4 regions of the Candidatus Macondimonas diazotrophica genome follow, and region 3 is predicted to be linked to each of the others. Evidence: predicted binding sites of a transcription regulator. Region 3 holds the regulator's gene; each other region holds the start of a gene.
The links. Region 3 encodes sigma-54, which starts transcription at its own class of promoters, with help from an activator protein. Its sites were predicted from a motif close to TGGCANGNTNCNTGCTT; they were not measured.
Positions count from the first base shown of each region.

Region 1 (7,345 bases), on a different contig from region 3:
GGTCTCACTCGCGTCGCAGATGCGCATAGGGCGGCAGGGACTGGATGCGCACATCGAGCAGCGGCCGGCCGATGGTGAAGTGATAGAAGCTCTGCAGGCGCCGGTCGGACAGACCCAGGATCTCATGCACCGCCGGGTCGAAGTAGCAGCCGATCCCCGTGCCGCGCAGACTCGCGGCTTCGGCGTTGAGGTAAAGCGTCTGTCCCAGCGCGCCGGCCTCCCAGTGCCGCCAGCGATAGCGCCAGGGCTCGTCATCGAGGTCGGTGCCCCACTCGCCAAGCAGCATGAAGGTGACCGCGCCTTGCGCCGCAATCGCCTGATGGCAACACAGCAGCCCGGCCGTGCGCCGCATGTCGCCACTTGCCAACCGGTAAAGCGGCGCCTCGCCCAGATTCAATTCGGGGCAGGACTTCCAGGCAAAGCGCGCATCCAGCGCGCCGAGCAGCAGTGCCCGCCCCGCGGCCGAGCGGGGCAGTGCGTAGAGCCCCGGCGTCAGGCCGTCCACCCGGTGCACGAACAGCAGCAGATGCAGCCGGTCGGATTCGGGCAAAGCCGCCCACGGTGGCACGTCGGCGCGCGGGACGAACCGGTCCAGCAGCGCCTCGAGTGTGGCGAGCGGCATGGTCCCGGCCGGATCGTAGGCCTGCGCCGAGCGACGCTCGCGAATCACCGCCATTGCCGGGCGTTCGTCCCCAGCGGCCGGGCGCACGGCCGGCGCATCGTGCATCATTGGGAAAAACACAGGCGTGGCGGGCTTGTCAGCTGCGTGGCTCACCGCCTCGATCACCGGCCATTGATAGAGCGGGCGATGGTCCAGCACATTCGGCCGACCCTGCCACTCGGCGTCGCGCGCCCAGGCCAGCCACGCATCCGCCTCGGGCGGCGCGCCCGCGGGCCCGGTGTCTACCGCCAGCAGCAGATCCGGATGCTCCGCCTCGGCGCCGTCCGTGGGTCGATCCACACCGAGCAGCGCGGCGACCGCCGCATCCGGCCAATGCGTGAGGGACTGCAGCCGCCAGCCCAGCAGCGCCGCCGCATACGACAGCGCCGCCACCGCGTGGCCGACGTCGAGCTGGCAATAGCGATAGGCACGCTCGCCGTATTTCCACGCCTCGCGCCAGTGGATGGAGGTCAACCCGAGCAGCGCGACCGACCCGTCCGCGGATGGGCCCGATCCAACGGCCGCCCGCTGTTCCAGCAGATGCGCGTCCGCCCGGTAGTGATACACCCCATCCGCGAGATCGGGCAGCGCGCGGCAGACGAGATAGCCCTCCGTCGGGTGCAGATTGCCGCTGGACGGGTTGCAGCGCAGCGCCCAGCGGTCCGGCCCGTATTGTTTCCAGGCCGACAGGCCGAGCGCGAGTTCCAGCAGACGGCCCAACCCGGCCCGATCCAGCGGTGCTGGAAGCACCGCCCCCGGCCGGTGCAGATTCCCGAAGGACACGTTGGCGGAGGTGGGCGTGAGCGACAGCGGGATTTCCGGGCACCCGTCATAGCGCCGGAAGGGATCGGGCTGGGCGTCCCAGTCCAGCGTCTGGGGCCCCGCGGCGTAGCGGTCGAGATGATGCCAGGTGCGCTGGTGGTACTCCCAGGGCGTGATGCCGACCGCGGCTTCGCTCATGCCGCATCGGGCGGCGAGCTAGCCAGATCACCCGGCCAGCAACCCAGCGGTGGACCAAGTACCCCGTCCGGGTTCTCGAAGCGGACCAGATACAGCACTTGCGCGGGATCGCTTTCCAGATGACCGACATTCACGATCACGCCCCGCCCGCCCGCCGGCACCAGCAGGCCATCGGCGTCATGCTCCGGCAGGCTGCCGTCGTTGTGGATGGCCTTTGCGGCGAACACCATGTCGCCCATCTGTCCGTGATTCAGTCCCATTGATGCCTCCTCGCGATGTCATGCCTGTCAGCTTTGTCCGGTCTGTGACAGGGACGAAGGCGCGCGCTGGCCCGTCGCTGTCCCCAAGGTCAAGCCAAGTCGTTGACTTTCAAGTCCTGCTCGCACCAATCCGTCCGCACGCCAGCAGCTGTCACGGGTTATTCATGCATATTCGTGGCCATCTTGCGCCGCGTCGATTGCGCCGTCGAGGCTGCGGCCTCTTGGAGTTATGAGTCAGCCGGAGACCTCGCCGAATCGACTCGAAGCCCACCGCATTCAGCGACCGCCAAGCCAAACGGAGCCGATAACTTTTCGACGGCCTTGTTTCGTCTCGTGGCCGAAGATCGGCATCGATCGCGAGGGGCTGATGGGCAGGAGAAACAACGCCAATGTCTTGGGCGATTTGCTCAAGGCCGCCGCGGCGTATGGCGTGAGGAAGCGGGCAGCTACCCTAGCCAAGAAAGGGAAACCGTGGTCTGTCCCCGATTGCTCGGGTTGGGCGTAGTACCTACCCGTGTTCAAGCGGATGTCGCTACGTGATGCCGCTTAATATTTATGTGTGGCGCCTATGACATCGGTCATGAGCGTGAGCAGTCAATTCTCAAGCAACCAGGTCACCCTGACTACACGCACGCCGCGACGCGAGCCGTATTGTGAAGGCATCGCGCCGCGGGCTGGTATGTCTGGACAAGCCATTTCAGGGCATTTTCAAACGGGATTGGCGTCCCAAGCGAAGCATGCCGTCTCCAGCAAAAAAATGCGCCATCGACGCGATTGCGAGAAAGGCCGGGTACTCCCAGCCACCGCCTTGGCTGCTATGTACCCAGCCGTTGGCGACGTGCGTCGAGGTGGCTACCACCATGATCGGCAGCAGGGCAAGGGACGTCCAGCGCCCGTGAAAGCCAACAAGAATCGTAATGCCGCCAAGCAGTTCGAGGATGAAGACGGGCCAAGCCATGAATCCAGGTAAGCCCTGGCTTTCGAGCCAGCTGGAAAAGCCCGGAATCGTGAACGTCACATATTTGAGCATCGCATGGGCAATCCACATGCTGCCGAGAGCGACCCGCAGCAGCATCGCGGCAAGGGCAGGATTCAGGTATCGGTCACTGAAATTGCGGCTCATGCGGCGACCCCCTCCAGCGCATGGCCGGCGGCTTGCCATTCCGCCTTACCACCCTTGAATACCGTTACATCGCTGTAGCCCAAAGCGTGCAATTGCACCGCGACCTGATCCGAGTTCGTGCAGGTAACGCTGGCGCAGTACACGACAATACCGGCGTCTTTGTCAGGCAGCAGTTGCGGCGCGAGCGTCTTTACCTCCCCAGTGTTGATGTTGCACGCACCCGGCAAGTGTCCCTGTGCGAAATAGCGAGCGGGCAGGGCCTCTACCAGGACCGGCGGGGTGGGCGAACGCAGTAGGTTGAACAGGTCGTTCAGACTGATGGTCTTCATAGGGCACCTCAGATGATTGCCATAGTTATAGTTGCAATCGCAACTATTTAGATCATAGTCTGACTTAGTTGCATATGCAATAATTCTTCCATGCGCAACGATAAGCGTCACATTACCCCGCATTTTCTTGCCTGGGCCCGCTTGTTACGGGTCCACAAGATGCTCCTGGAAAGCGTGCAAGCTGATCTGTCGGTGGCCGGGCTGCCTCCTTTGGAGTGGTACGACCTGCTGCTGGAGTTGGACATGGCGGAAGGCAACCGACTGCGGCTGTACGCTCTCGGCGAGAAGATGGTCCTCAGTCGCAGCAACCTGACACGGCTGTGCGATCGCTTGGAGAAGGATGGCTTCATCTCGCGTGAGCAGTGCGCGGTGGATCGTCGGGGGCTATATGCCGTGCTGACGCAGAAAGGTGCAGCGATGCGCCGTGACATGTGGCCGGTCTATAAGCGATCCGTGGAGCAGCATTTCTCCACTCACCTCACGGAAGAAGAGGCTGATGCGCTGGCGGCCATCTTGCTGAAAGTGCAAAATTCCGAACCGTGATGGCGGTTCCAACAATTCGCTGCTGGCGCTGAGGCCGTGACGGGCCACGGCCTCAGCGCAAACGTTAGAATTTGCGTACAACGGGGACAGACCACGGTTCCCTTGGCGGTTGTCCTGCTCGGGTGTCGTGTTGGCTATTGTGAGTCAGGCTCGTGACACACCGCTTCGATGTTATGGCCGTCTGGATCAAGCACAAACGCGCCGTAGTAATTGGGATGATAGTGAGCGCGCAAACCCGGTGCGCCATTGTCGCGACCGCCTGCCGCAATGGCGGCCTGATAAAACGCATGCACCAATGAGCGTGAATGAACACGAAACGCGACGTGAACGGGTGGATTATTGGGTGCGCCCCGGCTGATCCAGAAATCCGGTTTGGGTGGTTCACCAAACCCAGCCACATCGGTGTGCCCGGTGACAGAGGCCGGCCACTCGGCAAGCAGGCTATAGCCGATTGCCGACAGGGCTTGAGTATAGAACGCTTTGCTCTTCTGAAAGTCGCTGGCAACGATTCATGTATGGTCAATCATGCGGGTCTCCGAGTCGGTTGGGTTCGCTGGGCGGCCGGCATTGGACGACGCCTGCCTTCGATGCCATGTTCAGCGCGGGGCTGCCCCATTCTCCGTTGGTTTGCCTGAGCCAAGCATACTGACGCCGATCTCATACCGCGGTGAGCGCGTGCCAAGTCCCGTCCCGGAACAGGGCTTGTCCGCTTTCGACCAGATGGATGAGGTGGGCCTGCAGCGACAGGCGGGCGGCGAGATGCAGGAAGGCGGGCGTGTCGGCGTAGACCTCGGCGACGAGGGTTTCGGGGGTGCCGTGGCCGGCGCGCTGCAGCGCCGCAAGGACCTTGGCCTCGCGCTGACGGCGATGGGTGACGATGGCGGCCAACAGGCGCTGGGGTTCGCACAGGACGCGGCCGTGCGCAGGGGCGATGGCCACCAGATCGAGCGTTTGCAAGCGCTCCAGCGCCGCCAGGTATTGCCCCATGTGCCCATCGGGTGGGGCGATGACGACCGTCGCGCCTTCCATCACTTGGTCGCCGGCAAACAGTAAACCTTCGTTTTCCAGCAGGAAGCACACATGGTCGGCGGCATGGCCGGGCGTGTGGATGGCTTGCAGGCGAAACTCCGCCGTTTCGATCCGCTCGCCGTCGGCCAGTGGGGTTCCGACCGGATGGCGCAGGCCATGCGGTCCCCTGGGAAACACACGCACGGGCGCGCCGGTGCGCTCGGCCAGGAGCGCGGCGCCGGGAGCGTGGTCGGGATGGCGGTGGGTGAGCAGGATCTGGCGGATCGGGCCGCGCGCGGCGGCCTCAATGCGTTGCACATGGTCCGCGTCGGCGGGGCCGGGGTCGATCACCACGACATCGTGGCGGCCGATGAGATAGCTGTTGGTGCCGGGGCCGGTCATCATGCCGGCGTTGCGCGCCGTGACACGCCGCACCAGCGGCCCGAGGTCCTGCACCTCGCGCGCCCGAAACGCCTTGGCCAGCGCCGGCCAATCGGATGGTGGCGCCGGTTCGGTCGTCGTGGCGTCGTCTTGCCGGTCCATGTGTGGCTCCATGCCGTCCCTCCCTTGAGCGGTATGGCGCCATCATGGCGCGGCGGCGCGGTTCCATCAACGCCGGGGGCGGACATGCAGGCCATCCCCGGCGTTCGGCAAGTCCGCCGGATGGGTCGCTTCAGCTCGAGGTGGGTTTCTGAGCAGCGGGTGCAGCGCCGGGCATGGATTCGATATGCAGGGTGCGGGTCGGGAAAGCAAACTCGACGCCGAGTTCGGCAAACCGGTCGATCATGGCCAGATTGATGGCTTGCTGGATGTCCATGTAATGGGTGTAGTCTGGATCGAGCACGTAATAGACCACTTCGAAGTCCAGCGAAGAATCCCCGAAGCTGAAGAAATGGGCGCGATCGAAACGCACGCCATCCTGGGATTCGATGATTTCGCGGACGATACCGGGAAGACGGCCCAACGCATCGCGCGGGGTGTCGTAGAGCACGCCGAACTTGAATACGATGCGGCGCTCGTACATGCGCTTGTAGTTGCGAATGCGGCTTTGCAGCAGATCGGTGTTCGAGAAGACCAGTTGTTCGCCCGACAGGCTGCGCAGGCGCGTGGTTTTGAGGCCGACGTGTTCGACGGTACCCATCATGTCACCGACGATGATGAAATCGCCTACGACGAAGGGTTTGTCCAAGCCGATCGACAGCGAGGCAAACAGATCCGCCAATACGTTCTGGACGGCCAGGGCAATGGCGATGCCGCCGATGCCCAAGCTGGCCACCAGGGTGGTGATGTTGAAGCCCAGGTTGTCGAGAATCATTAACACCGCAATCGCGCAGATCGCGGTGCGTCCGACAAAACTGATCAAGCCGACGATCGTGGCATCTCCCGCATCGCGGGCCCGGGCGCGTTGCTCGTAGCGCGTTACCCAGACGTCGAAGGCTTCAAGGGCCCACAACGTGGTCTGAAGCAGCAGCGCGACCGCGGTCAGTGTCGTCAGGGTGGCGTCAATCTTTGCGGGCAGGACGAGCGCTCTGGCACCCACGAAAATCGCCACGAGGAGCATGATGCTGCGGCGCGTTCCGCCCACAATTTCTACGGCGTAACGGCTGATCACCGCATCTTGCTGCGCTGCTCTCGCCTGCAGGCGGCGCTTGATCTGGGCCTTGATTGCAGGAAGCGCGGCCATGACGATGAGCGTGAGCCCCAGAGCGATCAACCAGGCTCTCAGTTCGTTGCCCAGGATCACCAGTTCCAGCCAGCCGAGCGGGCCCAGCTCAGCCCAGTTGATTTCGTTCCATGTCATGCAATTTTCTCCGAAGTGCGGTGGTGAATCGGCGCGCTTACCGGCTGGAATCGAGCGGTCATCGGTCGGGCCGGTGTGGCACACAATCCGGCCCGGGTGAGAGAGAACGCACCCGCGCTTACGGGGAGCGCGGGTTCAGCCGGCCATACCGTTCCATGGGCCTTTGCGTTGATTGTTGCGCCGTTCGGCGCGCTGGACAGGGCAGCGACCGGGACGGAAAAAAATGGTTTTTCTTTATGGGAGACCGTGCCACGGATGATGGGTTCCTTCAACATGCCAGGCGGCGCAGCGCCGGGCGTCAGCACTAGCCATTATCCGGGCATCGATGCCGGCACCAGGATGCCACTACAGCGGGATTACGGCATGGCAGCAGGTGGCCCGTTTGCGGGAAGTGACGTGCCACAGCGGCGGCAGTAGGCCGCATCGGCTTCATGTTCCCGGAGACGGCATTGCGGGCAGGTGCGGCGATTGCGCTCGCGCTGTGCCAGTACGGTCATCTCGGCCGTGACGATTCCGGTGGGGACCGCGATGATGGCGTAACCCGTCAGCATGGCGACGGCGGCAATGGCACGACCCAGGCCGGTGGATGGCGAAATGTCGCCGTAGCCGACAGTGGTCACCGTGACGATGGCCCAGTAGATGCTGACCGGGATGCTGGTG
Region 1 is NZ_SRIO01000001.1:101,968-109,312, reverse strand. It holds gene E4680_RS00550 (hypothetical protein) at 1-29, shown strand, start outside; gene E4680_RS00545 (nitroreductase family protein) at 5-1,621, opposite strand; gene E4680_RS00540 (nitrogen fixation protein NifZ) at 1,618-1,881, opposite strand; gene E4680_RS00535 (DoxX family protein) at 2,579-3,004, opposite strand; gene E4680_RS00530 (rhodanese-like domain-containing protein) at 3,001-3,333, opposite strand; gene E4680_RS00525 (MarR family winged helix-turn-helix transcriptional regulator) at 3,424-3,876, shown strand; gene E4680_RS14585 (VOC family protein) at 4,011-4,385, opposite strand; gene E4680_RS00515 (MBL fold metallo-hydrolase) at 4,534-5,427, opposite strand; gene E4680_RS00510 (mechanosensitive ion channel family protein) at 5,558-6,685, opposite strand; gene E4680_RS00505 (ion transporter) at 7,042-7,345, opposite strand, start outside.
Region 1: a site for sigma-54 is predicted at 2,046-2,062, ahead of E4680_RS00540 (nitrogen fixation protein NifZ). Genes of this name have one in related genera too.

Region 2 (7,345 bases), on a different contig from region 3:
CCTGTTTGATACAGACGACGATATGCATGGCTGAGTCCTCAGGTCCGTTGCGAGGGGAGGCTGGCGCGCAGGCTGTCCAGGCTGACGCGTTGGCCGTCGGCATCCTGGAACACCTTGAACACCTTTTCCTGCGCCGCAGTGGAATGGACGAAATCCTCGTAGGCCTGGATCATCAAGGCCCGGCAGCTGTCCCGCTGCGCCGCTTCGTCCAGCTCGTCGAGGCGCGCGCGCGCCAGATACTGGCTGAAGCGTTTGAGGATGTGCAGGCGGTTGACCTGCACCACGGCCGGTTCGAACGGTACGTCCAGAAACACCAGAAATTCCTCGGCGTCGGAAAATTTTCCCAGTTGATCCAGTAGCTTGCTCATGACACGCTCTCTTGTTCAGTGAGTCGTTTTCTGCAGGTCCGGTGCACGTCCCGGCGCCATGTCGCTGCCCTGCAGACTGACGCACTCGTCGACACACGACCGGCATTCGGGGTCTTCGCCGGGGGACGGCGAGGCCATTTCCAGGCGCGCCTCCAGGGTATGGACGCGATCCAACAGGCAGGCCAGCGCCTTGCCGACCGGGTCGGGCATCAGGTGGTGATCCAGATCGATGCCTTGCGGCGTGATGCGGCGCTGATTCAGAGGCAGCACTTCGCGGCCGGGAATGCCGACGACCGTCATGTCGGGTGCCACATCCTGGATGACCACCGAGTTGGCGCCGATGCGGACGCCGGCACCGATGCGGATCGGACCCAGGATCTTGGCGCCGGCACCGATGACGACGCCATCGCCGACGGTGGGGTGACGCTTGCCGGGATTCCAGGACGTGCCCCCCAGCGTGACGCCGTGGTAGAGGGTGACGTCATCGCCGATCTCGGCGGTTTCCCCGATCACCACGCCGCAGCCGTGATCGATGAAAAAGCGCGCACCGATGCGGGCGCCGGGGTGGATGTCGATGTGGGTCACCATGCGGCACAGATGGCTCAGCAGCCGTGCCGGATAGCGCCAGCCATGCTGCCACAGGGCGTGGGCCAGCCGATGACCGATGACCGCGTGCACGCCCGGATAGGCCGTGATCACCTCGAAGCGGGTCCGTGCGGCCGGATCGCGCTGGAACACGCAATCCACATCGCCGCGGATTCGACCCCACAGGCCGGTGGAACCGCCTGGGCGCGATGTCCCGCTCAGCACGCGACTGGCCATTGCCCGATCTCCTCATGAAAGCGCTTGAGCTCGTCATCCTGCGGCGCCCGTTTCTCGCTCACGGCGTGCTGGCGTATGCGCGCCAGGATCTGCTGGGCCTCCAGCGGACTGAGCTCGATGCCCAGAGCGCGGTAGGCGGCACTCACCCCATGCGCGCCAGAGTGTTTCCCCAGCACCAGACGATGCGCGCGGCCGACTTCGGCCGGATCGAAGCCCTGGTAATTGAGCGGATTCTTGAGCAGGCCGTCGACGTGGATGCCCGATTCGTGCGTGAACACGCCGTCGCCGACCACGCACTTGTTGTCGGCCACCGCCCGGCCGGAAGCGGCGACGACCAGACGGGAAACGGCGGGCAGCTGGCGGGTGTCGATGCCGGTTTCGCGATTGCACAGATGCCGCAACGCCATGACCACCTCTTCCAGCGGCGCGTTGCCGGCCCGTTCACCCAGGCCGTTGACCGTGGTGTTGACGTGGGTGGCGCCGGCCAGCACCGCTGCCAGCGTGTTGGCCGTGGCCAGACCCAGATCGTTGTGGGCGTGCATCTCCAGTTCCAGATCGACATGGCGGCGCAGGCTCGCGATGGACTCGCGGGTGGTGAAGGGGTCCATCACCCCGAGCGTGTCGGCGTAGCGCAGACGCCGTGCGCCGCTGGCCTGGGCCTGTTCGGCCAGGCGCAGCAGAAAATCGGGATCGGCGCGTGAGGCATCCTCGGCGCCCACGCTCACCTCCATGCCGAGATCGCGCGCGGCGCACACATGCCGGTGGATGGCCGTCAGCACGAACGCCCGGTCGCGGCCCAGCTTGCGTTGGATCTGCAGATCCGAGGCCGGAATCGACAGATGCAGGCAGGGCGCCCCACAGCGATGGGCCGCTGCGAGATCGTCGCCGTGGGCGCGTCCCCAGACCACCAGGCGCGCGGGCAGCTGCAGCGCCAACAGGGCGCGAACCACCTCCTGTTCCTCGCTGCCCATCACCGGGATCCCGATCTCCAGCTCCGGCACTCCCATGCGGACCAGGGCCTGGGCGATGGCGAGTTTTTCCTCGAGGGTGAACGCCACCCCCGCGGTCTGTTCACCGTCACGCAATGTGGTGTCCTGAATGGTCAGAGCAGCCATGGCTCACGTCCTCACACAGCGAAAAGGCTCGCTTGTGCGAACTAGCGCAACTTTGATGCCAGAGCCCGAAAAAACGCCTATCCATCTGATCCGTCAGCGAATTTATGTGGAAACGAGTGCAGCGGGCGGGAAGAGGACGGCGCCGGATGCCGGTGCAAACCCGACATCGGCCGAACATGTCGGGTTTGCGACATGGCCGTCAGCGCGATTTGCGGCCCAGAGGCATTGACAAACCCGACGGGAAGGAGGTGAATGTTATTGACTCTGGCAAAGATCAGCCGCTACCGAGCTTAAGGTATGCCCCATGGTTGCTCTCGCATCGCACACCGAAGAATCTGATTTGCTGACGATTTATGAAATCAGCAAAGTCCTGGGTTCCTCACTCGACCTGCAGCGCACCGTGCGTGAGGTGGTCACTATCCTGTCCACCCATCTCGGCGGGCGGGCCATGGTCAGCCTGTTGCAGGAATCCGGAGACCTGCAGATCCTGGAAGCCTCCGGGCTGACCGCGGAGGAGAAAGCGCGCGGCCGGTTCAAGCTCGGGGAGGGCATCACCGGCAAGATCATGACCAGCGCCATGCCGATGGTGGTGCCGGATATTTCCCTGGAACCGCTTTTCCTGCATCGCACCGGCGCCCACCAGGGCCAGACCGATGAGGTCGTCGCGTTCATCGGCGTGCCCATCCTGGTGGGGCGCGACGCGATCGGCGTGCTCAGCATCGCGCGCGGCGCGGCGCGCAATGTCTCGGTGCGTTACGAGCGCATCGTGCGTCTGCTCAAGATGGCGGCCAACCTGATCGGCCAGACCGCCCACCTGCACCAGCACATCGGCGCCGAGCGCGCCTCGCTCATGGCCGACCGCAACCGGCTGCAGAAACAGCTCCAGGGCAAATACCGGCTCGACAACGTCATTGGCGTGTCCAAGGCGATGCAGGAGGTGTTTTCCGAGGTCCACCAAGTGGCGGCCAGCCGTTCCACGGTGCTGCTGCGCGGCGAAAGCGGGACCGGCAAGGAGGTCATCGCCCGGGCTGTTCACTACCTCAGCCCCCGGCGCGAACGGCCGTTCGTGTCCCTGAATTGCGCCGCGCTGTCCGAAACCCTGCTCGAATCGGAGCTGTTCGGACACGAAAAAGGTTCGTTCACGGGCGCCACCACCGAACGCAAGGGCCGCTTCGAGCTGGCCCATGGCGGAACCCTGTTTCTCGACGAGATCGGCGAGATTTCCCCCGCCTTCCAGACCAAATTGCTGCGGGTGCTGCAGGAGCGGGAATTCGAACGTGTCGGCGGGACCAAGCCGATCCATGTCGATGTGCGACTGATCTGCGCCACCAACAAGAACCTCGAAGAAGCGGTCAGCAAGGGCGAGTTTCGCGCCGACCTGTATTTCCGCATCAATGTGGTGACGATCTTCCTGCCGCCACTGCGCGATCGGCGTGAGGACATTCCGCTGCTGAGCCAGCATTTTCTGGAAAAATTCAACCGCGAGAACGATCGCGGGCTGATGCTGAGCCCGGAAGCGCTCAAGATCATGCTCGAGTGCAACTGGCCCGGCAATGTGCGCGAACTGGAAAACTGCGTGGAACGCGCCGCCACCATGACCCAGGGCGACATCGTGCGCGCGCCCACCCTGGCCTGCCAGCACAATCGCTGCTTTTCCCTGGTCCTGCAATCCTACGGCACGGCGCCGCGGCCGTTTCCGATCGAGGTGGTGCCGGCACCCATCCCATCCACAGCCGCGCCCGACCGGATCGGGCCGTTGGACGAATTCGGCGCCGACGAGCTGGGTCGATCCGGACTGCCCGACCGGGAGCGGCTGATTCAGGCGCTCGAACAGTCCGGTTGGGTCCAGGCCAAGGCCGCCCGGTTGCTGTCGCTCACCCCGCGGCAGATTGGCTATGCGATCCGCAAGCATGGCATCGAAGTGAAGCGCTTCTGACACCCCGCCCGCCGGCGCCTCCCCGAACCGATTTCTCCCCATCCCCCGTCCACGCACCCGGCGCCCCTCGACGCCGGGCCCCGTGTCGCATACCGAACATTTGATTCCCCACCTGCTCCCGGCATGTCGGGTGCGCGACATCCACGCCGACGACCCAAAAGAAACTCCTTCATTTTCAGTGAGTTGTCAAATGGCATAGCTGTTGCTGGGAAGTGATGGCCAGCGTTGGGACGCGCCGTCCCGATGCGAAAAGGACACATGCCGGAGGGCGTCATGCAAGAACGAATCGGGATCAATGACAAGCTGGGTCAGATCAGCGTTGCGGTGGCCGGCTCGGCCAGCGAGATCGCCGCAAAGATTGCAGAGGATCACAACGGCTGCGGCACCTCGGGCGGCAGCGGCAAGTCGAGCTGCGGCTCGGGGGCCGGTGCCGGCGATCTGGCACCGGAGATCTGGGAGAAGGTCAAGAACCATCCCTGCTACAGCGAAGAGGCACACCATCACTACGCGCGCATGCACGTGGCGGTGGCCCCGGCCTGCAACATCCAGTGCAACTACTGCAACCGCAAGTACGACTGCGCGAACGAGTCCCGCCCCGGCGTGGTGAGCGAAAAGCTGACCCCCGAACAGGCCGCCAAGAAGGTACTGGCGGTGGCCTCGACCATCCCCCAGATGACGGTGCTCGGCATCGCCGGCCCCGGTGATCCGCTCGCCAATCCCGAGAAGACCTTCAAGACCTTCGAGCTCATCGCGAAAACCGCGCCGGACATCAAGCTGTGCCTGTCGACCAATGGTCTGGCCTTGCCGGATCACATCGACACCATCGCCAATTTCAACGTCGATCACGTGACCATCACCATCAACATGATCGATGCCGATGTGGGCGCCGAGATCTATCCGTGGATCTACTACAACAACAAGCGCTACAAGGGCCGTGATGCCGCGCAGATCCTCACCGATCGCCAGCTCCAGGGTCTGGAGATGCTCACCGCCCGTGGCATCCTCACCAAGATCAACTCGGTGATGATTCCCGGCATCAACGACAAGCATCTGGTGGACGTGAACCGGGCCGTGAAGTCGCGCGGGGCCTTCCTGCACAACATCATGCCGCTCATCTCCTCCCCGGAGCACGGCACCGTATTCGGCCTGAACGGCCAGCGCGGTCCCACCGCGCAGGAGCTCAAGGCCCTTCAGGATGCCTGCTCGGGCGAAATGAACATGATGCGTCACTGCCGCCAGTGCCGCGCCGACGCCGTGGGCCTGCTCGGCGAGGACCGCTCGGCCGAATTCACCACCGACAAGATCATGGCCATGGAGGTGAACTACGACGGCGACACCCGCAAGGCCTATCAGGCGGAAGTGGAGCGCAAGCGCCAGGAGCAGGTCGCCGCCAAGCGCGACGAGCTGTCCGAGCTGGCCGGGCTGCACAGCGACATCAAGATGCTGGTCGCCGTGGCCACCAAGGGCGGCGGCAAGATCAACGAGCACTTCGGCCACGCATCGGAGTTCCAGATCTACGAAACCAGTGTGGACGGCGCCAAGTTCGTCGGCCATCGCCGCGTCGATCTGTACTGCCAGGGCGGCTATGGCGAAGAGGACGCGCTCGACACCGTCATCCGGGCCATCAACGACTGCCACGCCGTCTTCGTCGCCAAGATCGGCGGCTGTCCCAAGGACACGCTCAAGCAGGCCGGCATCGAGCCTGTGGACGCGTATGCCCAGGAGTTCATCGAGCGCTCGGTGATCGCCTATTTCAAGAACTATCTCGAACAAGTCGAGAGCGGCGCCATCGTGCATCAACCCAAGGGTGATGCCGCCATTCGCCAGGGAGCGTATGTCGCCGCTTGATCGGAGGCGGTCGACACGTGATGGGGGCGGGGCGGTCAGCCTCGGCGTATCCCGCCCCCATTTTTTTGAGACCCCAGGAGGTTGTCATGTCCTACAAAATCGTTGGTTCCCAATGCACGGGCTGCTCGGCCTGCGAACCCGTATGCCCCAATGTGGCGATCTACGAAAAAGACGGGATCTTCGCCATCAACCCGAAGAAATGCACCGAATGCATCGGGTATTTCGATGAGGCGCAATGTGAGGCGGTCTGCCCCGTGGACAAGACCTGCATCATCGATCCCGCCCAGCCACGCTACCAGCCGCAGGCCTGAAGGAGATCCCGCTCATGGAACTTTCCATTCTGCCGGCCGCGGAAAAATTCATCCGGCGCATGGTGCGCTTCGGCGGTGGTGAGCAATGCGGCTTCCGCCTGGTGGTGACGCCGGGTGGATGCTCCGGCCTGAGCAGCGAATTCAGCGTCGAGCCGGCGCCGCAGAACGGCGAAGTCGTCTTCGAACACGGGGGACTGCGGCTGTTCCTGCCGGCTCCGAGCGCCGAGCTGCTCGACGGGGCCACCATGGATTTCGTCGACACGGCCACCACCAGCGGGCTGGTTTTCCAGACTGCCGGCAAAGGTCCGTGTGCCTGCAGCAGTGCCAGCACCATGGGCCCGGCAACGGTATCGGTGAGTTCCATCGAGCGGCGCACTCCGCCGTCCGGCGAAGCCTGAGCGGCAGGCGATTGCCATGAACATCCGCAGCCGGCGCATCGCGCACGAGGCCTCTGAATCGACAGGGGCATGGCTGGACACGCTCGATCCGACCGCCGTGATCTGCTGCGCCGCCGGACTGCCCGACCGTGCGCGCATCGCCCTCGAGGCGGCCGGGCGCGACTACAGTGACGAGGCGGCCTGTCGGGCCCATCTGACCGAAGCCCAGCGTCTGGCACCGGACCATCCGGCCGTACTGATCGGCTTTTACCGCTTCCACTTCTACGGCGGTCGGCTGCGCGAGAGCCTCGCCGTCGGCATGCGCTGTCTGGCGTGGGCCGCCGCCATGGCAGGCCTGGCTGCGGACTGGCGATCGGTGCAGGCCGGCGATGCGCGGTTCGGCGATTACGCCGCGGCGCTGCCGCGTTTCTATCTGTTTTGTCTCAAGGGCTGCGGCTATCTGCATCTGCGCCTCGGCGAGCCCGAAGCTGGGCGGCCGATGCTGGAAAAACTGGGTCAGCTCGATCCCGATGATCGGCTGGGCGGCCGTGTCCTGCTCCAGGTTCTG
Region 2 is NZ_SRIO01000014.1:47,455-54,799, reverse strand. It holds gene E4680_RS10600 (electron transfer flavoprotein subunit beta/FixA family protein) at 1-28, opposite strand, end outside; gene nifW (nitrogenase stabilizing/protective protein NifW) at 39-368, opposite strand; gene cysE (serine O-acetyltransferase) at 384-1,190, opposite strand; gene nifV (homocitrate synthase) at 1,172-2,305, opposite strand; gene nifA (nif-specific transcriptional activator NifA) at 2,646-4,241, shown strand; gene nifB (nitrogenase cofactor biosynthesis protein NifB) at 4,566-6,089, shown strand; gene E4680_RS10570 (4Fe-4S binding protein) at 6,176-6,400, shown strand; gene E4680_RS10565 (HesB/IscA family protein) at 6,415-6,798, shown strand; gene E4680_RS10560 (hypothetical protein) at 6,815-7,345, shown strand, end outside.
Region 2: a site for sigma-54 is predicted at 4,433-4,449, ahead of nifB (nitrogenase cofactor biosynthesis protein NifB). Genes of this name have one in related genera too.

Region 3 (7,345 bases):
GACAGCCCCGATCCACGTTGGCGCAGGCAGCCACGGTCTGTCTGGATGTCGCCGTCGACCAGGAAGCCTGCCCGCTCGGACTGGCCCCGACTGCCAGCACCACGGCGACACTCGCCATGGGCGATGCCCTGGCCATTTCCCTTCTCGAGTCCAGAGGCTTCACTGAAACGGACTTCGCACGTTCTCATCCAGGGGGGGCGCTCGGGAAACGCCTGCTGCTACACGTCGACGACCTCATGCACCGGCCGCCACGCGTGCCTCAGGTTCAGGTCGGCACGTCATTGGCAGATGCCTTGCTCGAAATGACCCGGCAAGGACTGGGCATGACGACAGTCGTCGATGCGCAGATGCGTCTGCAGGGCGTTTTCACGGATGGCGACCTGCGGCGCGCACTGGCTGGCGCTACGGACCTGCGCCATACCCCCATTCAGGCAGTCATGACGCCGCATGGCACCACACTCCGGCCGGAAGCGCTGGCGGTCGATGCGCTGAATCTGATGGAAGACCGCAAGATCATGGCGCTTGTCGTCGTGGACGAAGCCGATCGGGTCATCGGCGCTCTGCACATGCATGACCTGCTGCGGGCAGGTGTAGTATGACGGTCAGCGCGGAGGTGATCGAGCGGGCACGCGGCATCCGCCTGGCCGTGTTCGACGTCGACGGTGTCCTGACGGACGGGCGTCTGTATTTCGCTCCGGAAGGCCCGGAAATGAAGGTATTTCACGCGCGGGACGGGCTCGGGATCAAACTGTTGCGCCGCCACGGCATCGAAGTCGCCGTCATCTCGGGGCGTCAATCGCCCGTGGTGGCCCGCCGCATGGACGCCTTGGGCGTCACCCATGTGTACCAGGGCAATGATGACAAACTGCCGATACTGCGCGACTTGCTAAAGAAGCTCTCGCTCGCACCGCAAGCCTGTGCCTATGTCGGCGATGATGTCATCGATCTGCCGCCCATGTCTGTTGCCGGCCTGGCCTGCACGGTTGCCGACGCCCACCCTGCGGTGCGCCGGGCCGCGCATTGGATTACCGCGGCGCCCGGCGGTCAGGGCAGCGCACGCGAGGTTTGTGATCTGATCCTGACGGCGCAGTCGGCACTGCCGGATGAATGGAAACCAATCTCGTGAAACGCCTGATCAGCCGCCCGTGGGGACTTCTTTTCCCGGCCGGTGCGCTGGCCGCCTTCCTGGCCCTCAATTCGCTCGACAACCCCCGGCAAGATGACATGGCTTCACAAACGCCGACAGCGGATTACGAACTCCACAATTCTCGGATCGACCAGCTGGATGAGACCGGTCGTTTGAGCCTTCGTCTGATTACGCGGATCGCACGGCACAGGCCGGCCTTGGCGGGTACGGAAGTCATCGACGTTACGGCCCTGCAGCCGACCGAGCACGCAACGCCGAATCGATTACAGGCCCCCGATGGATTCATTCCCGACGATCGAACACAGCCGATGCGGCTTGGCGCACCGGTGAAGGTGGAAATCCAGAATCAAGCCGGCAGATCCCCCTGGCATCTGGAGACCGGCGAGCTGGAGTATATCGGTGCCCGCCAGCGGCTGGCATCTCATACAACGGTTACCGTAACCCAAGGCAAAAACCGGCTTGAAGCCGAAGCGTTCGATGCGGATCTGGCTGCGGGCCACATCATTCTGACCGGCCAGGTGAGAGCGCGTTATGTTCCTTGATGCCAATCGGGTTCGTCCGCTGTTTGCTGCCGTGCTGCTGTGGAATGCAACCCTGGCGAACGCTGCGCCCGCCGCGGCGCCCATTCTCATCGAGGCGGATCGCGCCGAACTCGATCAAAACCAGCTCCAAAGTACCTACACCGGCAATGTGCGTATCACGCAGGGCACGACGGTGTTCACCGGCGAGCGTGTCACCGTACTGCACGACCCGGACGGCGTGCCGCGCCGGGTGGACGTCGCTGGAACACCTGCGCGCTTCAGTCAGCCCGCCGAAGCCAAGACGCCCGCGATCGATGCCAGGGCGGAGCGCATGCGCTACGACGCCGAATCCGGCCAACTGGAACTCAACGGATCGGCGTGGATCCGCCAAAATCGGGATGAAGTCTCGGGCGAGCGATTGATCTACGACCGCGTCAACCAGCGCATCCTCGCCACGGGCGAAGCCGGCGGCACCGATCGCGTTCGCATCACGATCCAGCCGCGCACCAGCCAGGATGATGCAACGCCATGAGCTGCGTGCTGGAAGCGGACACCCTCACCAAGCGCTACCGCAACCGCTCGGTGGTCAATGAGGTCTCGCTCCGTGTCCAGGCAGGTGAAGTGGTTGGCCTGCTGGGCCCCAATGGGGCCGGGAAAACGACCATGTTCTACATGATGGCGGGCCTGGTCCGACCGGATCGCGGGCGTATCATGCTGAGTGGCGAGGAAATCTCCGATCTTCCGATCCATTTGCGCGCGCGCCGTGGAATCGGTTATCTGCCCCAGGAAGCCTCGGTCTTCCGCCGGTTGACGGTGGCAGAGAACATTCTGGCGATTCTTGAACTCCGGCCCACGCTATCGGCGACGGATCGCAAGCGACGCTGCCAGTCCCTGCTGGAGGAGTTTCACATTGCGCATCTGCGTGACTCCCAGGGCATGAGCCTCTCGGGTGGCGAAAGGCGACGACTGGAGATCGCCCGCGCCCTGGCCGCCGAACCCAGCTTCATCCTGCTCGATGAGCCTTTTGCGGGCGTCGACCCCATTTCTGTCGTGGACATTCAGCGGATCGTGACCCACCTGCGCGATCGCGAGATCGGGGTCCTCATCACCGATCACAATGTCCGCGAAACACTTCATATTTGCGAGCGCGCCTATATCCTGAGCGAAGGCTCCATCATTGCCCAAGGTGAGCCTGATCAGATCCTGGCCGATAAGACCGTAAGGGAAGTCTACCTGGGCCAAGCATTCCAACTTTGACAGCCTTGCGCCCCACAGCCCCTTCGAGGGAGTAGAATCCGAACAATGATCGCTGCCAACCATTCGTCGTTCCTATGAAACAGACACTGCACCTCAAAATGGGCCAGCGTCTGGCCATGACCCCTCAACTGCAGCAGGCAATCCGCCTGCTCCAACTGTCGTCGATCGAATTGCAACAGGAAATCCAGACCATCCTCGATAACAATCTGATGATCGAGAATGGGTCAGCCGAGGGAAGCGACACGGCCGAGGACGCAGCCAGCGACTACCAGGAGACTGCAGGGGATTCGATGACCGGCCTTGATGCGTCAGCCGAAGCCCCAACCGATGCGCGCGGTGACGACTTAGACCTGGCGTGGGAAGACCCATGGTCGCAGGGCGAGGACACGGTTGCCGGCAGCGGGGAAGCCTGGGACTTCAATCAAACACCCAGTCAGGACGGCGGCGAGCTGCGAGATCATCTGATCTGGCAGATGCGTCTGGGCCACTTTTCCGAAACTGATGAGGCCATAGCGCTTGCCATCATCGACGCCATCAACGATGACGGCTATCTCACCGAGTCGCTCGATGCACTGGTTGGCGAGGTGGGTCCGGACTTGGCCACCGAGCCGGCTGAAATTCTTGCGGTTCTGCAACGGATTCAAGGTTTCGATCCCTTGGGTGTCGGCGCCCGTGACCTGCGCGAAGCGCTGCTGTTGCAGCTCAAGGCGATTCAGCCCAGCGACGTGCTCCCACTTGCGTGCGAGCTGGTCGAACATCACCTGGATCTGTTGGCCAACCGAGATTTCGCCACGCTTCAGCGCCGACTCAAAACGACGGAGGACGGATTGCGAGCGGCGATCGAATTGATCCAGCGCCTCAACCCACGTCCAGGGGCACAGATCTCTCAGAAAACGGCGGGATACGTGATACCCGATGTGATTGTCCGCCGTTCCGGTACGGGTTGGCGAGTCGATCTCAATACGGAAACCACCCCCAAGCTACGCATCAATCGGCTGTATGCCTCCCTCATCAAGCGTGCGGACAGCAGTCGCGACAACGAAACGATGCGTCAGCACCTCCAAGAGGCGCGATGGTTTCTGAAGAGTCTCCAGAGTCGCAACGAAACGCTGTTCAAAGTGGCCTCCAGCATCGTTGAACGCCAACAAGCCTTTTTCGATCACGGTGAAGAAGCCATGCAACCCATGGTGTTGCGCGAAATCGCCGAAGCGGTCGGCATGCACGAAAGCACCATTTCCCGCGTGACCAATCAAAAATACATGCATACCCCACGCGGCATCTTCGAGTTCAAGTACTTCTTTTCCAGCCACGTGACCACCGTCGACGGTGGCGAATGTTCCGCTACTGCGATTCAGGCCATGATCCGCAAGCTCATCGCGGCAGAAAACCCGCGCAAACCGCTGAGCGACAGTAAACTCACAGAGATGTTGCTGGGAAATGGAATCAATGTCGCCCGACGCACGGTTGCCAAGTATCGCGAATCCATGTCCATTCCACCTTCGAACGAACGCAAGCGACTGGTTTGAAGGGGCTGATTACCAAGGGGATGCCAGATGAAAATTGATGTTACCGGCCAGAATATCGAAATCACGACCGCCATCCGTCAATACGCCGCCGAGAAGCTCGAACGCATCCAGCGGCACCTCGATCAACCGCTGGACGCTCATATGGTGTTGCGGGTCGAAAAGGAACGCCATCATGCCGAAGCCAAGATCCCGGTGAACGGCAGCACGCTATTCGCCGATGCCACCAGCGAAGACATGTATGCGGCGATTGACGCCTTGGCCGACAAACTCGACCGCCAGGCGCTGCGTTACAAGGACAAGAATAACGATCACCATCCCCGGGAAGCCCGAAAATCCGAGATTCATAACCAATAGAGCGCCTAGCCCGGTCAAGCCTGCATGCTGCCAGGCTTGACCGCTTCCTTCCCGAGATCGCCACTTCGCAAGGTAACCCCTCTGATGAAGCTTTTGATCCTGAGTGGTTTGTCTGGCGCAGGAAAGAGCGTGGCCTTGCACATGCTGGAAGATCTTGGTCTTTACTGCGTGGACAATCTGCCGCTGTCCTTGCTCGAGGCACTCGTTGAGGATTTCTCCCGGCATGGGGATTTCTCCTCCCAGGGCGTCGCGGTCGGCATCGATGCGCGTTCTCGTGCGCCGGAACTGGACAGCTTCGGCGAATGCCTGGCTCGGTTACGTCGGCGGGGTGTGGATGTCGAGACCATATTCCTTCAAGCCGAACCGGATACGCTGCTCAAACGTTACAGCGAAACCCGGCGGCGTCACCCGTTGAGCAGCACGCAACGGGCGCTGGTCGAGGCCATCGAAGCGGAGCGCAAGCTGCTCAGCCCAATCGCCGAGCAAGCCGATCTGGTGCTGGATACCAGCCTGACCACGATGCACCAGTTGCGCGACAGCATCCGTCAACGCGTGCACGGTCGGGATGGCTTCTTTTCACTCATGATCCAGTCGTTCGCCTACAAACAGGGGGTTCCGTCCGATGCGGATTTCGTATTCGATATCCGCTGTCTGCCTAATCCTCACTGGCAACCGGGTCTGCGTCCGTTGACTGGTCTGGATACCGAGGTGGCGACCTATCTCGAAGCGGAGCCGCTGACTCAGGCTCTTTTCGACGATATCCGGTCCTATCTGGAACATTGGCTGCCGCGTTTCGAAACCGAAAACCGCAGTTACTTGACCGTGGCCATCGGCTGCACCGGAGGCCAGCATCGCTCGGTATATATGGCCGAGCGCCTGAAGCGCCATTTCAGCGCCAGTTACCCCAAAGTTTTGGTACGGCACACCGGTCTCCGATAGCAATATACGTGCCCATACGTTTTCATTCGCTGGACTGAATCTGTCCGTTTCCCTTAAAATGCCGGATATTGACTATTACCATCTGGACGGCCGGGTCAGGCCGTGGCCAATTGGAGCCGGGCGATGTCCGACACTGATCGTCCCGACAAAAAACCCGACCAAGCCGCCGCACTTCGAGAGGCGCTGAACCGCGGCGCCTATCAGCATGCGCAACGTTTGCTGCAAACGCTGCACCCGGCAGAAATCGCCGCGTTGCTGGAATCCACGCCATCTCCCGAACGCGAATTCATCTGGACCCTGGTCCCCGCCGAAGAAAACGGCGAAGTTCTCTTGCACGTCAATGACGATGTCCGTAATGCACTGATCCGTCACATGGATCCGGCCGAGCTGGTCGCAGCCACCGAACATCTGGACCTCGATGATCTCGCCGATCTGATCGATGATCTGCCGCGTGCAGTCACCCGCCAGCTCTTGCAGGCAATGGACCAACAGGAACGTTGGCGCCTGGAAACGGTTCTGTCCTATCCGGCGGAAAGCGCCGGGGGATTGATGAACCCCGAGGTCACGACCGTCAGACCGAACGTGACGCTTGATGTGGTCATTCGCTATCTTCGCCTCAAGGCGGAACTCCCAGACCAGACCGAGCAGCTGGTCATCGTCGACCGCTACGGCCACTACGTCGGCACGCTGCCGCTGCAGACCCTGTTGATCAGCGATCCAGACAAAACCGTGGCCGAGGTCATGGATACGGAAGTCGAACCGATTCCAGTGGATCTGCCGGCCCGCAAGGTCGCTCAACGATTCGCCGATCGGGACCTGTTGTCCGCGCCAGTCGTCAGTGTGGACGGTCTAGTGATCGGACGCATCACCATTGACGATGTCGTCGATGTGATCCGAGACGAAAGCGAACATTCGATGATGAGTCAAGTCGGCCTCAACGAAGAGGAAGACATGTTCGCGCCGGCCCTGCAGAGCTTTCGACGCAGGACCCTCTGGCTGGGGATCAACCTGGTCACCGCATTCATTGCTTCAGCGGTCGTGGGTTTGTTCGAAGCCACGCTACAGCAGGTCGTCGCGCTTGCCGTACTGATGCCGATTGTCGCCAGCATGGGCGGCATTGCGGGCAGTCAGACTCAGACGCTTATCATCCGCGGGCTCGCTCAGGGGCGGCTCACCGCCAGCAATGCGCAGCGCTTTATCAACAAGGAAATAATACTCGGCCTGCTCAATGGCTTGGCATGGGCGCTTGTCACTGCCTTGCTCGCCTTTGTCTGGTTTGGTCGCAGCGATCTCGCTCTGGTGATGGGGCTTGCAATGGTGGTCAACCTCTTGCTTGCAGCCGCCAGCGGGATCGGCGTGCCACTGATGATGCGGCGCCTTTCGATCGACCCTGCGCTGGCTGGCCATGTGGTGCTCACGACCGTGACCGATGTTGCCGGTTTTTTTGCGTTTCTTGGATTGGGCAGTTTGCTGCTCCGATAAAGACGGACTTTCATCAGGTGTGCACCGAGGGGTTCCTTGTTAGAATCCGCCACCTTCAACATTCAGTACAGCATTCGGGATGACACACGCATGCGTCACGGCATCACCCTATCTGCGTT
Region 3 is NZ_SRIO01000002.1:3,109-10,453, reverse strand. It holds gene E4680_RS01600 (KpsF/GutQ family sugar-phosphate isomerase) at 1-599, shown strand, start outside; gene kdsC (3-deoxy-manno-octulosonate-8-phosphatase KdsC) at 596-1,126, shown strand; gene lptC (LPS export ABC transporter periplasmic protein LptC) at 1,123-1,689, shown strand; gene lptA (lipopolysaccharide transport periplasmic protein LptA) at 1,679-2,200, shown strand; gene lptB (LPS export ABC transporter ATP-binding protein) at 2,197-2,925, shown strand; gene E4680_RS01575 (RNA polymerase factor sigma-54) at 3,000-4,451, shown strand; gene hpf (ribosome hibernation-promoting factor, HPF/YfiA family) at 4,479-4,805, shown strand; gene rapZ (RNase adapter RapZ) at 4,890-5,744, shown strand; gene mgtE (magnesium transporter) at 5,868-7,226, shown strand; gene E4680_RS01555 (class 1 fructose-bisphosphatase) at 7,317-7,345, shown strand, end outside.

Region 4 (7,345 bases), 170 kb from region 3:
CCAGAAATCCAAAATCCGCCCGGCCCTCGCGCGCCAGATGGGCGAGCAACCCATTGAACAATCGGACGTCACTGCCGGGGTGAAGTGGCAGATGCAGGGCCGCAAGATCGCAGCTGGGCGTGCGCCGCGGATCGATCACAATGATCGTCATTTCAGGCCGGCTCGCCTTGGCGGCTTCGATACGGCGGTAAAGAACCGGATGACACCACGCCAGATTGGATCCGACCAGCACCAGCACATCGGCCTGTTCCAGATCCTCATAACAGGTCGGCACGGTATCACTGCCGAAAGCGCGCTTGTGGCCGGCCACCGCCGAGGACATGCACAGCCGCGAGTTGGTGTCGATGTTGGCCGAGCCGATGTAGCCCTTCATCAGCTTATTGGCGACATAGTAGTCCTCCGTCATCAACTGGCCGGACACATAAAAGGCGACCGAGTCCGGACCATGCTCATCGATGGTCTGGCGCAGTCCCGTCGCGACATGAGTCAAGGCGGTGTTCCATTCGACCGGTTCGCCACCAATGCTGGGGCGGGTCAGCCGCCCCTCATGGCCGATGGTTTCCCCGAGCGCCAACCCTTTTGAGCACAACCGCCCCTGATTGGCCGGATGTGCCGGATCCCCGGTGACCTGAACCGTTCCATCCGGTTGAACCGCGGCCAGCACGCCGCAACCCACCCCGCAATAGGGGCAGGTCGTACGCACAGCCCGGGCGGATGGCAGCGAGCGGGTCAAATTGTTTCCTCCGAAACCGGAAGTCCGATGAACACCATTCCCTCATCCACGCGAGTCGGGAAGGCTGTCGTTTCGCCTTCATCGGGGGCAATCGCCTGTCCGGTATCCAGCGCAATTCCCATGTTGTGCAGCGGGCAATAAACCTTACGGTCACAGACGATGCCCTGAGACAACGGCCCGCCGCGATGCGGACACCGATCACGCAATGCAAAGACCTCGTCCTGGCGATTCCGGAACACCGCAATATCGCCATCGGGATGGCGGACCACACGGGACCCCAGCTGAGGGATAGCATCCAGCGCGCCGATCTGCACCCATTCGAGCGAATCGGCCGCGGGGGTTTGCGTCGTACTCATCAGCTCATGCTCCAGCAATGTTCGGGTTCAAGCCAGTTCACCCAGCGGTTCGAAGCGATGCACTTCGCGCTCCTGTTCAACCATCTGCGCCCAGGGATCGATCTGGGCATAGCGCTGGGATTCATAAAACCGTGCCGCGAGATTCCGACGCCCCTCGGCGTCATCGACGACATGCCGTTTCACATGGGCAAGGCCGACTCGTTCGATCCAAGGCGCGGTGCGCTCGAGGTAATGCGCCTCCTCGCGGTAAAGCTGCAGGAAGGCGGCGCAGTACTCGGCCACTTCCGCTTCGGTCTTGACGTTGCAAAGCAGATCGGTCGCGCGCACCTTGACACCGCCGTTGCCACCCACATGCAGCTCATAGCCCGAATCGACGCATACCACGCCGAAATCCTTGATGGTTGCCTCGGCACAATTGCGCGGGCACCCGGATACCGCGAGCTTGACCTTGTGCGGGGTCCAGGTTCCCCAGGTCATCTTTTCGAGATCGATCCCGAGCTTCGTCGAGTCCTGCGTACCGAAGCGGCACCACTCCTTGCCCACACAGGTCTTGACCGTACGCAGCGCCTTGCCGTAGGCATGACCTGACACGAAACCGGCCTGATTGAGGTCCGCCCACATACCGGGGAGATCCTCCTTCTTCACACCCAAAAGATCGATGCGTTGGCCGCCGGTGATCTTGACGGTCGGGACGGCATATTTTTCCGCCACATCGGCAATCGCATGCAGCTCGGCAGCCGTCGTGACGCCGCCCCAGATGCGGGGGACCACCGAGTAAGTTCCGTCCTTCTGGATATTGGCGTGCGCCCGTTCGTTGATGAAGCGCGACTGCGGATCGTCGCCAACTTCGGCGGGCCAAGTGGCGATCAGGTAATAGTTGAGCGCGGGACGGCAGCTGGAACACCCGTCCGGGTTGCGCCATTCCATGAACGAGCGCACCTGATCGGCCGTGGTCAGGTGATGCTCGCGGATCGCGGTTCGCACTTCGTCATGGCTATGGTCGGTGCAGCGGCACATGGCCTTCTTGCTCGGCGCCGTGCTGTAGTCACCCCCCAGCGTGGAGGCCAGAATCTGTTCCACGAGGCCGGTACAGGAACCACAGGAAGACGATGCCTTGGTATGGGCGCGGACATCCTCGAGCGTAAAGAGTTTCTTTTCGACAATCGCGTTGACGATAGTGCCCTTGCAGACGCCGTTACAGCCGCAGATCTCGGCCGTATCGGGCAGATTGGCTGCATTGGATCCGCCGCTGTGCCCCGAATCGCCAAGATGCGCCTGACCGAACAGGAGCATGTCGCGCATTTCCGACACATCCGTGCGTTCGCGCAGCAATTGGAAATACCACGCACCGTCGCCGGTGTCGCCATAGAGCACGCTGCCTTTGATGCAATTGTGCTCATCGAGAACCAGCCGTTTGTAGACGCCCCGGCCAGGATCCTGGAAGACGATGTCGTGCGTCCCCTCGCCGCCGGAAAAATCTCCTGCCGAAAACAGGTCGATCCCGGTCACTTTGAGCTTGGTTGCGGTCACTGATCCCGTATACCGTGCATAACCCAGCCCAGCCAAGTGGTTGGCACAGACCTTGGCCTGTTCGTACAGCGGGGCAACCAGACCATAAGCCATACCGCGGTGCTGGGCGCACTCCCCGACGGCATAGATCGCGGGATCATAGGTTTGCAGCGTATCGCTGACCACCACGCCGCGTTCACAATGCAACCCCGTGTGCTTGGCCAATGTGACATTCGGACGGATGCCGACCGCCATCACCACCAGATCCGCAGGGATTTCGGTTCCATCCTTGAACCGCACGCCTGTCACATGATCATCCCCGAGAATTGCTTCGGTCTGCGCCCCCATCCGGAACTTGAGACCGCGCGACTCCAGCGATTCCTGCAACAGCCGGCTTGCGGGCCCATCGAGCTGGCGCTCCATGAGGGATTGGACGATGTGCACAACCGTGACATCCATGCCCTGCTTGAGCAGACCGTTGGCTGCTTCCAGCCCGAGCAGTCCACCGCCGATGACCACGGCATGGCGCTTCCCGGATCGAGCAGCCGCCAGCATCGTGTCGACATCCTTGAAATCACGGAACGTCGCCACGCCCGGCAAGTCTTTTCCAGGGACGGGAATGATGAATGGATCTGATCCGGTGGCGAGCAGCAGTCGATCATAAGCGACTTCGGTGCCATCTTCGGCGCACACGCGCCGATTGCGCCGATCCACTTCGACCACCCGCTTTCCGGTGAGCAGTGTTATTCCGTTATCCGCGTACCACGCAGCATCATTGAGGACGATTTCCTCCGGTGTTTTCTCCCCGCACAACACGGGCGAGAGCAAGATGCGGTTGTAATTGACGTGGGGCTCTGCGCCGAACACGGTGATCTCGTACAAGTCCGGCGCCAGTTTGAGGAGCTCCTCAACCGTCCGGATCCCTGCCATCCCATTGCCCACAACCACCAGTTTGCGCTTGCTCATCTCAATTGCCTCCCGAGCTTTGACCTACCCGGGAAGCAACATAGATGCCAAAAAAAAATCTTCTGTTAATCAGTGTTCTGGCCTGATCATGCGCCGTGATGCCGTCTCCTCGGCCACGAGCGGCACCATATTAGTTCGCCGGCGCTACTGGGCGCCCCACAACGATGCGCCACGGCAAGCAAGCCCCGGTGAAACACTTCAACTTCAACCGGATATGAAAACCCACCATTTGAGCAAAAGAGGCTTCCAGAGGGAAAACGGGGGTTCATTGCCCTCAAATCGAGCATGATGACCATATATTGTGCGGATACGGCGCATGATACGGGAGGGGAACGCTCGCCGGCGACCCAAAACTGGGCAGTGCGGCGCCATCGAATGAAGCGCCGGCAGCAACCATGACCGTCGAGAACGACGCAGCGCGCTGCGGACTGACCCGCCTTGATCGCCACCCTAGAAGCTGAACGGGAACCGGCGGCGCCAGAACTGGATCAGCAGTAAACCAAACAACATGCCGCCCAGATGCGCGAAATGCGCAATGTTGCTCGCAATGCCCGCCACACCGAAAAACAGTTCAAGCCCGCCATACCCGAGGACAAACCATTTCGCCTTAATCGGCACAGGCGGGAACAGCAGCAAAATCCGCTCATTGGGAAACATCATGCCGAACGCGAGCAGCAGGCCGAATACCGCCCCGGAAGCGCCCAGCGTCGGATAGGGCATTCCGCCGGCGCGCAGATGCAGATCCATGGCAATCAACTGGACCAGACCGGCACCAATCAGGCAGACGAAGTAGTACAGCGAAAATCGGAGCGGCCCCCAGAATCGCTCAATCGCCGACCCGAACATCCACAAAGCGAACAGGTTCAGAAACAGGTGCGACAATCCGCCATGCAAGAAGCCGTAGCTGACCAATTGCCAAATGTGAAACGCAGGCGCACGCGCCAAACCCTCCGGCGTCTGAAGCAGACCCGGGTCGCCAGCGGGCCACAGGGCATAGTTGATGATCCAGTATCCAGGCGACATGCCCTGAAACACGTAGATCAACACATTGACGATCAGCAGCCATCGAACCATATGGTCTCAGGCCCGCGATCCATGAGTGGATAAGTCAGATATGAGCCCAACGTGAGCGATCACTGGCTTCTCCGATCCAGTGCTGTCCCTCCTCATCCGAACTGCCGGCGGAATCGCCACGTTCCGAATGCGAAGACGGCCGTTCCCACGATCACCAAACCGGCAACCGAAGGCCACAGTACATCGAGGCCGACACCCTTGAGAAAAATGCCCATGACGATTTCGATGTAGTGATGCATCGGAGAGAGCAGAATTAGATAACTCAAAGCGGTTGGCATCGCCTCTGGCGGGACGAAGGCGCCGGACAGCAACAGCATTGGGGACAGCAGCATGATCACCATCAGCCCAACTTGGGCGAGATTGTTGACCACGGTGGAAATCGCCAGCCCAAAGCCGGCCGTACTGAACACGTAAATCGCCGTCAGCACGTAAAAGAGCGTCATGCTGCCCCGGAAGGGAATATTGAACACAGGACCGAGCACACCGAAAACCGCGAGCGTAACGCCGACCAGGATGACCATCGTCATCGCCAATACCTTGGGCAACATGATCTCGAGCGGCGTCAACGGAGAAACCAGAAGCTGCTCAACGGTTCCCCGCTCTTTCTCCCGGACCATGGCGGCAGCCGGAAGCATGATCGACAGCATGGTGATCATGGTGAGCATCTCGTTGATCGGGACAAACCAGCTGTCCTTGCCATTGGGGTTGAACCAGACGCGATGCGCACTGTTCACTACCGGCATGGATCCGCCCATGGCTCCCGCCACGGACAGGCGCTCGCGTGCCTTTTCAATGCCGAATCCGGCCACGATCTGTGCGGCATAGCTGGTGGCCAGCGACCCCAGGACCGAGTTGCTGGTATCGACGAACAATTGCACCTGAGTCGGTCGACCAGTCAGCAATGACTCATTGAAATCCGCAGGAATTTCGAGATAGAGCATGGTCTCGCCGGCATCAAGGAGATCCATGGCGCGATCGCCGCTCATTTCCATGCCCTGATATTTGAACTGAGGCTCGCGAAAACTGTAGATCAGCTCACGCGATGCCGGAGACTGGTCGTAGTCGGCCACGGTCAAGGCTGCACGCTTGAGTTCCATCTCGATTCCCGAGCCCGCGATATAGATATCCGCCGAAAACGCATAAACCACGATGATGAGCAGAAAGACATCCCGCCGAAACTGCAGTAGCTCTTTCCAGGTCATGACCCGCATGTGCTGCAGGACTTCTCCAAAGTTGCCAAACATGGAGATTTACTCCTGCGGACGCTTTGTGAAAAAGCGATAGGCCAAAACGAACAGCACCAAGGCATAGACCACAAGCGACACCACCGACGACCACAGCTTGTCGAGACCAATGCCCTTCATGAAGGTCCCGTCAATGATCATGCCGTAGTGCATCGCCGGAGCAAGATGGGCAATGGCCTGCGCTTCGGGGCCCATGGAACTCAAAGGGAAGAGCATGCCAGAAAACAGGATGGCTGGAACCAATGTCACGACCATAGTGATCACCACGGCCGCTATCTGGGTCTTCACGAAGCTGGACACCAACAGGCCGATTCCCGTCGTCGTAAAGGAGTAGATCGCCGTGGCCAGCAAATAGAAACCGAACGATCCCTTGAACGGCGCCTGGAAATAGAAAACCGCCAAGGCCCACAGAAAGATGCCATTGACCATCGAGATACCGGCATAGGGCATCAGCTTGCCCAGGAGAAACTCACCGCGACTCACCGTCGAGGCGTAAATGTTCAGAATGGAGCCTCTTTCCTTCTCGCGTACGACACTGACGGCGGTTAGCAAGGGCGGTGTCATCATCAGAACCATCATGATGAGCTTGGGCGCCATCGACCAGATACTTTTCCCGCTCTGGTTGTACAGCATGCGCATTTCCAAACGCAGATTGCCCATCTGTTGGCGCGCCTGATCGGGTGTCAGGCCCACAGCCTGGCTGAGAAAATCTGCAATCAGTTCCTGCGAATAGTTGGCATTGATTGCACCGATATAGCCGCGTGCAATATTGGCCCGCAGCGGAAACTGGCCATCGAGCAACGTTTGAACGGCCACGGCGCGCCCAGCCAGCAATTCCTCACCGAATTTCGGCGGGATCACGACGACGGCGCGCACATCGCCCCGCGCAATCAGTTTCGCAACATCCTTCTCATCGCTCAGATAGCCCTTGAAGTCAAAATACCGTGAATCGATCATCCGGTAGGCATAGTCTCGACTCTGGTGGCTATGGTCGTAGTCGATGATGGCCAGCGGGATATTCTCCACATCGAGATTCATCCCGAGACCGAATACCACCATCAATATCGGTGGCACGATGAATGCCAATGCGAGAAACAGGCGGTCACGGGTAATTTCGGCCCATTCCTTGGCGATCACTGCCGCAAGCCGCGCCCAGTTCATGCTGCTTTTCCTGCCTTGTGCTCAAGATCCAGCACGTTCTGCACGAACACATTTTCCATGGTGAGCGGCAATCGGCGAGTATCCTGCACCGCAATCCCCGCCTCTTCGAGCAGAGTCCGGACCTGACGCTTGACGGCATCCGGATCCGTTGCGAGCACCTGAAGCCGGCGTCCGTGCAACGTTGCGTCCTCGAACCCGCCTTCGCGCAGCACATTCTGTGCGTGATAGGGTCGTTCGCATCGAATCTCGAGCAATTGCCCGAATCGACGTTCCACGTCCGTTTTCAAGCCGGCCGGCGAATC
Region 4 is NZ_SRIO01000002.1:169,793-177,137, reverse strand. It holds gene E4680_RS02385 (nitrate reductase) at 1-733, opposite strand, end outside; gene nirD (nitrite reductase small subunit NirD) at 730-1,089, opposite strand; gene nirB (nitrite reductase large subunit NirB) at 1,117-3,564, opposite strand; gene E4680_RS02370 (rhomboid family intramembrane serine protease) at 4,015-4,638, opposite strand; gene E4680_RS02365 (ABC transporter permease) at 4,731-5,882, opposite strand; gene E4680_RS02360 (ABC transporter permease) at 5,889-7,043, opposite strand; gene E4680_RS02355 (ATP-binding cassette domain-containing protein) at 7,040-7,345, opposite strand, start outside.
Region 4: a site for sigma-54 is predicted at 3,598-3,614, ahead of nirB (nitrite reductase large subunit NirB). Genes of this name have one in related genera too.